DNA from 3 places in the Janthinobacterium tructae genome. Region 1 is predicted to be linked to each of the others. Evidence: predicted binding sites of a transcription regulator. Region 1 holds the regulator's gene; each other region holds the start of a gene.
The links. Region 1 encodes sigma-54, which starts transcription at its own class of promoters, with help from an activator protein. Its sites were predicted from a motif close to TGGCANGNAANCTGCTTT; they were not measured.
Positions count from the first base shown of each region.

Region 2: FJQ89_RS04785 (circularly permuted type 2 ATP-grasp protein) is a predicted target of sigma-54. The motif match lies at 1,323-1,340, and genes of this name have one in related genera.
Region 3: pepA (flocculation-associated PEP-CTERM protein PepA) is a predicted target of sigma-54. The motif match lies at 1,428-1,445, and genes of this name have one in related genera.

Region 1 is NZ_CP041185.1:4,708,697-4,711,971, reverse strand. It holds gene FJQ89_RS20675 (enoyl-CoA hydratase/isomerase family protein) at 1-108, opposite strand, end outside; gene hpf (ribosome hibernation-promoting factor, HPF/YfiA family) at 243-605, opposite strand; gene FJQ89_RS20665 (RNA polymerase factor sigma-54) at 675-2,153, opposite strand; gene lptB (LPS export ABC transporter ATP-binding protein) at 2,158-2,913, opposite strand; gene lptA (lipopolysaccharide transport periplasmic protein LptA) at 2,913-3,275, opposite strand, start outside.
Region 2 is NZ_CP041185.1:1,084,217-1,087,491, forward strand. It holds gene FJQ89_RS04775 (hypothetical protein) at 1-21, shown strand, start outside; gene FJQ89_RS04780 (sensor histidine kinase) at 90-1,247, shown strand; gene FJQ89_RS04785 (circularly permuted type 2 ATP-grasp protein) at 1,376-2,830, shown strand; gene FJQ89_RS04790 (alpha-E domain-containing protein) at 2,824-3,275, shown strand, end outside.
Region 3 is NZ_CP041185.1:2,261,974-2,265,248, reverse strand. It holds gene FJQ89_RS09890 (nitroreductase family protein) at 1-440, shown strand, start outside; gene pepA (flocculation-associated PEP-CTERM protein PepA) at 519-1,352, opposite strand; gene FJQ89_RS28035 (hypothetical protein) at 1,600-1,773, shown strand; gene FJQ89_RS28030 (hypothetical protein) at 2,024-2,161, shown strand; gene FJQ89_RS09880 (hypothetical protein) at 2,291-2,659, shown strand; gene FJQ89_RS09875 (acyl-CoA thioesterase) at 2,739-3,197, shown strand.

The DNA of each region.
Region 1 (3,275 bases):
ACTCAGGGCGCGCACCATCTCCAGCGACAGGGAATTGAAGGCTTTCGGACGGTCGAGCACGATGTGCCCGGTACGGTTGCGGATGGAGGTCTGGACGAAGTCGCTCATGGCAGGCAGAAAGAAGTGAAAGTGCAAACATTCTAGCGCCTGCATGGGGAACATTGCGTTCGACAGGTACGGGCGCAAAAAAGGGCGCAAGATGTGCGCCCTTAGTTGATCACAACTGCTGGAAGCGGGTGGCCTTAAACGGCGACGACGGCGTCTTCCTCGGAGTTGTCTGGCAGATGCTTGATCGCCTCTTTACCGTGCCCTTGCACTTTGGTTTTGTATTTCATCACTTGCCTGTCCAGCTTGTCGATCAGGATATCGATTGCGGCATACAGGTCATGCGCCAGGCTTTCCACATAGACAGTTTTGCCACTCAGACGCAGGTTGACTTCGGCCTTTTGACGTTTTTCTTTCTCTTTGAGGTTATCCACGGTCAGAATCACGGCGATATCGATAACTTGATCGAAATGACGTTTCACGCGCTCCAGCTTCGTTTGTACGTATTCACGGATGGCTGGTGTCACTTCGAGATGATGTCCGCTGATGGTGAGATTCATACACACTCCTAAAGATGATCGGGTTCGTGCGGTCCATCCTATCCGGCCCGCAGAGGAACCGAAAAAAACTTACAAACACTTACGCAGGCTCACTGGCGGAATTTTCAACGCTTCCCGGTATTTGGCAACAGTACGTCGCGCAATCACCATGCCTTGTTCCCCCAGCATGTCCGCAATCTTACTGTCGGATAAAGGATTTTTAGGGTCTTCTGCTCCTGTCAGTTGCACGATCAATGCCCGTATCGCCGTCGATGATGCTTCGCCCCCCGCTTCGGTGGCGACGTGGCTACCAAAGAAATATTTCAACTCGAACATGCCGTGCGGGGTCAGCATGTACTTTTGAGTTGTTACCCGCGAGATAGTACTCTCGTGTAAACCCAGTGTATCAGCTATTTCACGGAGCACAAGGGGGCGCATGGCAACGGCCCCATGCGAGAAAAAGTTCTTTTGTCTTTCTACTATCGCTTGCGCCACGCGCAGGATCGTGTCAAAGCGCTGGCGCATATTCTTGATCAGCCACTTGGCTTCCTGCAACTGTGCGCCCATGGCGCCCTCGCCCTTGCCCTGCTTGAGCAAGTTGGCGTACATGGCGTTGACGCGCAGGCGCGGCATGACGTCGTTGTTCAGGGTGACTTGCCAGCCATTGCGCGCGCGCTTGACGACGACGTCGGGCACCACGTAATCGGACACGTCCGAGGCGAACACGGCGCCCGGATGCGGATTGCACTGGCGAATCACCGTCTGCGCTTCGCGCAAGTCTTCCTCGTCGCAATCGAGGGCTTTTTTCAGCTTGTTGAAATCGCGCTGGGCAAACCAGGCCAGGTGCTTTTCCACGATGACGAGGGCCATGCGCCGCGTCACCATGGCGACGTGCGGCAAACGCTTGATTTGCAGCGCCAGGCATTCGGATGCATTGCGCGCACCCACGCCGGGCGGATCGAAACTTTGCAACAGGGACAAGGCCGTGCGCATCTCGTCGGCGTCGATTTCCAGCTCTTCCGGCAGGCGCGCCAGGATGTCGTCGAGTGACTCTTCCAGGTAGCCATTGTCGTCGAGCGCGTCGATGATCAGCTCGACCAGCGCGCGGTCGCGCAACTCGAGCACCGTCACGCGCATCTGCTCCATCAGGTGCTCGCGCAGGGTGCAGTGATGGGCTTCCAATTGCGGACGGGAATCTTCGTCGTCGGGCGCCTTGCCCCGGCTCGCCTCGCTCCAGTCGCTGTCGCCGCCGTCCGCGGCGGCCGGGCCGTCGCCCGCCTCGCCATCAAAGGCTTCTGCTTCGGCCGGCGCCGCAGGCGCATCCTGGCCTGGCGGCTGGGGCGGCGCTTCGGCCGGCGCGGCCGTGGAACTCAGGGCCCCGTCGGACAGCAGGCGCAGCGAATGATCGAGCGGATCGTCGAGGCGCTCGAGCAAGGGATTGTCCGTCAGCAGTTGCTCTAGTTCCTGGTGCAATTCCAGGGTAGACAATTGCAACAGGCGTATCGATTGCTGCAACTGCGGCGTCAGTGCCAGGTGCTGCGAAGTGCGCAGCTGCAATGATTGTTTCATTGGCTCACATGCGGAAGTGTTCGCCCAGGTAGACCCGGCGTACCGACTCGTTCGCGATGATGTCGTCGGGGCGTCCCGACGCCAGCACCGAGCCCTGGTTGATGATGTAGGCACGGTCGCAGATACCCAGCGTCTCGCGCACATTATGGTCGGTGATCAGCACGCCGATATTGCGCTCCTTCAAGAAGCGCACGATGCGCTGGATCTCGATCACGGCGATCGGGTCGACACCGGCGAACGGTTCGTCGAGCAGCACGAAACGCGGGTCGGTCGCCAGCGCGCGGGCGATTTCCACACGGCGGCGCTCGCCGCCCGACAGCGACAGCGCCTGGTTCTCGCGCAACTTTTCAATTTGCAAGTCGGCCAGCAATTTATCCAGGCGCTCCTCGATCTCGGCCTTCTTCAGGGGACGGCCTTCGACGGTCTGGATTTCCAGCACGGCGCGGATATTGTCTTCCACCGTCAGCTTGCGGAAGACGGACGCTTCCTGCGGCAGATACGACAGGCCCATCTGCGCGCGGCGGTGGATCGGCAGGCGGGAAATGTCCACGCCGCTGATATCGATGGTGCCGCCGTCCGACGGCACCAGGCCGACGATCATGTAGAACGAGGTGGTCTTGCCGGCGCCGTTCGGGCCCAGCAATCCCACCACTTCGCCGCATTCGACTTGCAGCGAGACATCATGCACGACTTGCCGCTTGCCATAGGTTTTTTGCAGCCCGCGAACGATCAGGGTGCTGCCGCAACGTGTATTGTCCATTAGTTCTTTCCTGGTGCGGGCGTGGCCGGCGCCTTGGGCTTCGGCTGGATCACCATGCGCACGCTGCCGCCATCGGGCGTGCTGGTGCCGCTGTCGGAATTTTCCATTTTGAATACTTCCTTGCGGCTGTCATACGAGATGAAGGCACCGTTGGCCACGTCGGTCACTTTCGTGCCTTCCAGGCGCGTCAGCTTGGCCTTGGAAAACAGTTTCACCACTTCCGTCTTGTTATCGTATTCCACGCGCTCCGCCTCGCCTTCCACCCACAGGTCGCCCGCGCCATCGCGCTTCTGGCGGAAGGTGGCCAGCTTGCCGGGATCGGCCCAGAAGGTGATGAACTGGTAGCCTTGCGGGTCTTCCGT
Region 2 (3,275 bases), 2.7 Mb from region 1:
CAGGCAGATACTGGTCAATAAGGCATTTTCCTGACGGCGGATTAGGTGCATACTATGATGAGCATAGTCATTCCTGTCAGGGAGTTCAGGTGAGTATTGCCACGGATCATCAGGCGGATCGCCAGGCCAGCGCGCGTCAGCCACTGCAGCGCGCGCAGCGCCTCTGCGCCATGCGCGACGCCGTCCTCAGCGCCTGGGAACAGCGCGTGCGCGCCAGCGTGCGCGGCGCCGACCAGCTGCTCACGCCCATACTCATCAATACTCTGCCCGCCTTTTTCGATAACCTGGCCGAAGCGCTGACGCCGGGCCATCCGCGCGAAAACGCCGCCAGCAACAGCAACGTGCCCGCCGTGCATGGCAATGAACGGGCGCGCATGACCAATTACGGGCCGGAACAGGTGATCCAGGAATACCAGATCTTCCGCGACTGCTTCGCCGCCGTTGCGCATGCGTCCGGCATCACCCTGCGCCGCAAGGATTGGCAGGTGATCAACGCCTCGATCGACGTGGGCATCCGCGAATCGATACGCGAATTTACCAGCATGCACGAAGGCTTCCGGCGCCGCATCGCGGCCGGCCTGTCGCACGACATGCGCAATCCCCTGGCCGTGATCAGCACCAGCGCCCAGTTGCTGCTGCGGCCAGCCGACCCGGAACGGGTGGTCTTGCTGGCGCACAAGATTGCCGAGCACAGCAAACGGCTCGACAGCATGATCGAGGAATTGCTCGATAGCCTCAGCTACCACCGGGGCCAGCAGCTGCCGCTGGCGCTGAGCCAGTTCGACGTGCTGCCGCTGGTACACGCCGTGGCCGGCCAGGTCAACCTGCAGCGGCCCGGCAAATGCCAGGTCAGCGGGCAAGCCGTCACCGGCTGGTGGTGCGAGAACTCGTTGCGGCGCGCGCTGGAAAACCTGCTGAGCAATGCCATCAAGTACGGTGACGACGCGCCCGTCAAGGTGCACGTGGAAGCCGTGCACGAACGCCTGATCCTCACCGTCCACAATGGCGGCCACGCCATCGCGCCGGAACAGGCCGAGCGCATCTTCGACTACCTGCGCCGCGAGAACGACAGCCCCGCGCCCGGCTGGGGCATCGGCCTGCCCTTCGTGCAGAACGTGGCCGAAAGCCACGGCGGCAGCATCGCCGTCGACAGCGCACCCGAAACGGGCACCAGCTTCATCTTCGACGTCCCCGTCGATTGCCGTCCGTTCGTCCCGCCCGCCGGCGCTCCCAAGAGTGACAGCTAGCGCACCGAATTGGTGCGAACGGCGGCGTGACGCCACAAAAGTGCTCATGTTTCCACCTTCCTGCAGCCGCGCTGTTGGCACGCTTCCTGCTGAGCTATACATAGACACGGCTCAAGGGAAATCACAACATGGCAAATTTTTTCAATGAAATGACTGCGGATGAGGTGGGTACGGACAGCAAGGTACGTGAACACTATCGTGAATTTGACAACTGGCTGGCGCAGCAATCGCCCGAGACCATCGCCCGCAAGCGGGCCGAAGCCGACCTGACGTTCCGCCGCGTCGGCATCACCTTCGCCGTGTATGGCGACGATGCCGGCACGGAACGCCTGATTCCGTTCGACACCATCCCGCGCATCATTCCCGCCGCCGAATGGGCGCAGATGCAGACGGGCCTGGTGCAGCGCGTACAAGCCTTGAACATGTTCATCCATGATATTTATCATGAGCAAAACATCATCAAGGCGGGCATCATTCCCGCCGAGCAAATCTACAAGAATGCCCAGTACCGCCCGGAAATGCAGGGCATTTCCGTCGCTTCCGACATTTACGCCCACATCGCGGGCGTCGATATCGTGCGCGCAGGCCAGGGCGAATTCTATGTACTGGAAGACAATTTACGGGTGCCGTCGGGCGTGTCTTACATGCTGGAAGACCGCAAGATGATGATGCGGCTGTTCCCGGAACTGTTCGCCCGCAACCGCATCGCCCCCGTCGACCATTACCCGGACATGCTGCTCGACAACCTGCGCTCCGTCGCGCCCATGGGGGTGGACGACCCGACGGTGGTCGTCATGACGCCCGGCATGTATAACTCGGCCTACTTCGAGCATGCGTTTCTGGCTCAGCAAATGGGCGTGGAACTGGTCGAAGGCAAGGATCTGTTTGTCAACGACAATTCCGTGTATATGCGCACCACGCGCGGCCCCAAGCGCGTCGACGTCATTTATCGCCGCATCGACGACGATTTCCTCGACCCGCTGGCATTCCGCTCGGACTCCTCGCTGGGCGTGCCGGGCCTGCTGTCCGTGTATCGCGCGGGAAGAGTGACGTTGGCGAACGCCATCGGCACGGGCGTGGCCGACGACAAGTCGATCTACCCGTTCGTGCCCGACATGATCAAATTCTACCTGTCGCAGGAACCGATCCTCAACAACGTGCCCACCTACCAGTGCCGCAAGAGCGCCGACCTGTCGTACGTGCTGGCCAATTTATCGAAACTGGTGGTCAAGGAAGTGCATGGCGCGGGCGGCTACGGCATGCTGGTGGGGCCGGCGTCCAGCCTGGCGCAGATCGAGGACTTCCGCCAGCGCCTGCTGGCCAATCCGGGCGGCTACATCGCCCAGCCGACACTCGCCCTGTCCGCCTGCCCCACGTATGTGGACGCCGGCATCGCGCCGCGCCACATCGATTTGCGCCCGTTCGTGCTGTCCGGCAAGACCATTTCCATGGTGCCAGGTGGCCTGACCCGCGTGGCGCTCGGGGAAGGCTCGCTGGTGGTCAATTCCTCGCAAGGGGGCGGCACCAAGGATACCTGGGTACTGGAAGATACATCCGCTTTTGCAGGAGAGAAAACATGCTGAGCCGCACCGCCGATCATTTGTTCTGGATGGCCCGCTACACGGAGCGGGCGGAAAACACGGCGCGCATGCTCGACGTCAACATGCAAACGTCCATGCTGCCGCAGTCCGAGCAGGACGCGGAACAGGGCTGGCGCGCCACCCTGGGCATTTCCGAGCTGCAAAGCGCCTACGACCATAAGTATGGCCGCTTCCACACGCGCGACGTGCTCGACTTCATGGTGCGCGACCCGAACAATCCGTCGTCCATCCTCGCCTGCCTGACGGGCGCGCGCGAAAACGCCCGCGCCGTGCGGGGGACGTTGACGACGGAAGTGTGGGAAATCCAGAACGCCACCTGGCTCGACATGCAGAAGCGATTAAACAGCAATCTGCTGGAAACGGACCCCAGCGCCTTCTTCGAATGGGTCAAGTACCGCTCGCATTTGTCGCGCGGCGTCACATTGGG
Region 3 (3,275 bases), 2.4 Mb from region 1:
TTTTCAATACCTGGCTGGCTGGCACCGTCGCGCCCCGGTTGCAGATGGACTTGTTGCCCGGCCTGTATTGCGCTGCGCATTTCGTGCTGCTGGCCGAGGCGCCGCCGCGTCACATCGATGATTACGTGGCGGCGGGCCGGGCCATGCAGCGCTTCTGGCTGACGGCTACGCAGCTGGGCCTGCAGTTACAGCCGGAACTGACGCCGCTGATCTTCGCCCGTTATGTGCGCGAACGACGGGCCTTTTCGCGCACCGACGGCATGCTGGAGCTGGCGCAGGAACTGGCGCTGCAATGCCAGGCCGTGCTGGGTGCGGTGGCGTTTGATCGGGCCGTGTTCCTTGGCCGCATCGGCGCCGGCCCGGCGGCCCAGGCGCGCTCCTTGCGCCGGCCCTTGCAAGACTTGCTGGTGGCGCCGGTCAACGGGAGGACGCTTGCGTGAACGGCATGGGCTTGCCGCTTGCCGCAGCGAAAAAAACCGCTGAGGACATCAGCGGTTTTCAGACTGGATGATCGCATGTCAAGCCTGGCGTTGCCCGCCTTGCTGGCGGCGCGCAGTCATGCCCAGGCCAAACAGGCCGATGCCGAGCAGGGCGATGGTGCCTGGTTCAGGTACAGCTGCCTGGAATAATTCCAGGCCGCCACCGTCGGCCATCGCGACGAAACTGTCGGTCAGGCTGCCGCTGATGAAGCTGTTGGTATTCCCGCTGAGGGACTCCAGCGGGAAAAACGGGTCGGGGTTGACGAAAAACAACTGTCCTTGCGGCGTCAATGTGGCGTTCAGCAAGGCCTTGAAGTCGCCCTGGGCCAGGCCGGCGAAAATATGTGCTTCGCCCACGTCGAGCGTGTAGGTCACGATCGCATAGTCATCCCCGGAGACGCCACCCACATTCACCGGCGAGCCTGCGACGTTGCTGACCGACAGTGACGTGTCCTGGTTGGGGTCGATGTACAAGGTCATGGTCAGGGTTTGAAAGGTAGCGAAGATCCCGCCAGCCAGCGTATCGGACTGGCCGGTGATGGAAAACAGGCCATAGATGCCATAGCCATTCAGGGCGTTCAGTTGCGATGGAACGCTGCCGCCAGTGGGACTGCCGAAAGCGGCCTTGCTCAGAAAGCCTGTTTGAGTGAAGGGATCGTTACCACCACCCAAACCGCCAACGATGGTTTGTTCGACGCGCGCGTGATATTCAAAGCTGATGCGGTCGGCCACCACCAGATTGGCTGCGGTACCGGGGACGGAACCTTCATTGACGGTAAACAAAGGACCAGCGAATGCGGGAGCACTGATCAGCGCGGCGCCGATGGTGGCCGCGGAGAGAGCGAGACGCAGGAATGAGGACAGCGTTTTCATGGCATTTCCTTCAGCGTGAGGGTTGATCGGACCAGGTCACTGTGGCGGCTGCCTCAGATAACCTCATACGCCCTTGAAGCAGAATTCGTACCATGTAATATTTGTATTTAAATTCAACAGCTTATAAAAACAGGGATGGCGTTTTTCGTGCTCGTGTAAAAAAAATCGACGTTTTACCGGCCGATGGCGCGGCACGCGGGCGCCAGTCTTTCCTGTCATCGGCTAGAGTGGGGCAAAGGAGGTCACCATGCAACTACCATCCCGTCACGCCCCGCTGCGTGCGCACAGCACGCCTGAACCGGATATCCCGCCGCCGCCCGAAGGCGATCCGCTGACGCCGCCGCCGGAAAAGCCGCCGCACACGGAGCCCGTGCCCGTCGAGGAGCCGACGCCACCACCGCCGCCCGTCAGGATGGGCTGAGAGCCAGTCGTCGCACGCCTGAGCACGGCTGAGTACACCTGAGCGGCGATGCCACTGCCGCGCGCTGTTTATTTCTGATCGGAAATGAATTGTGCGGGCGGCGGGGTCGCCACGCCAATTAAACAACAAAAATGCCAATAAATATTGCCGAGTGGATACAAATCAAGCGCTAACTGCTGTGTGTCATGTGGCCGTCACGATTCTGTTCTTATAATGAGACATCATAAAAATTCTTGTACAGGAGACCATCATGGGCAATTCCTTGCATAACAAAATCTACCTGGGCCGGCGCCCAGTGATCACCGGCAAAAACCTCGCAGCGCTGGCGCTGGCGGGCGCCGTGGCTGGCTGCGGCCTGGCGTGGCTGCTGCTGCGCAGCTACAAATAAGCGCGCTCCACGCGCATTTTCAGTACGCCATCCGTGGGGCGGGCGGCGACTGAATCACGTTGCCTGTTGCCGATGCGCAGCGGGGCGCGTACCATGGGGGCCGAACACCTGGCCTTTTATGGAAAAGTAATGAAGAACGAGAAATTAACAACCGATGAATATGACGCGCTGGAGCAAGTTGCACGCGGCATCAAGACCGAGCGCCCCAGTGCTTGCGTTGCCCGCAATGCCAAGCGCCTGTCCGGCCTGAAGCTGCTCAGCTATGCACGCGATGGCCGTTTGTCCATCACCGAGAAAGCACAACAGTTGCTGTTCCTGCGCCGCTGCATCATGGGGCTGCGCGCCGTCGCCGCCGATCCGCTGACCAGGCTGGAATCGGACGTGGCCTATTTCCTGGGCAAGAAAGCCCACATCGTGGCGCGCGCGGAAGGCGAGGGCCACGACATTTCCGACAAGGGCCGCGACTCGTTGGCCGACATCGACACCCTGGGCCTGTAAGGTCTGCACCGGCCCCTGGGGCCGGTTTTTACGTCCCCCTCACTTTTATTCCCCCTTGGAGAACACTTTGGACAGTGCGATGAACTGGTCGGCCCACGAACTGACGATGACGGTCCTGATGACGCCAGATATGGCCAACTTTTCCGGCAATGTGCACGGCGGCACCATCCTGAAATACCTCGACAGCGTCGCCTACGCCTGCGCCAGCCGCTATTCGGGCAGCTATGTGGTGACCCTGTCGGTGGATCAGGTGATGTTCCTGCAGCCTATCCACGTCGGTGAGCTGGTGACGTTTCTCGCCTCGATCAATTACACGGGCACGACCTCGATGGAAGTGGGCATCCGCGTGGTGACGGAAAACATCCAGCAGCGCCTGGTGCGCCACGCCAACAGCTGCTATTTCACGATGGTGGCCGTGGACGCCAACCGCAAGCCCGTGGCCGTGCCGCCGCTGGTGCTGGAAACGCCGGAGCAGCAGGTGCGCTTCGAGCAGGCCAAGCTGCGCAAGCTGTCGCGCCAGAAGGTGTCGAAGAAATAAATGCAGCGGACAATAAAAAACGGCCACCAGAGCGATCTGGTGGCCGTTTTTTATTGTCTGCCGCCTGCTGGCGGCATG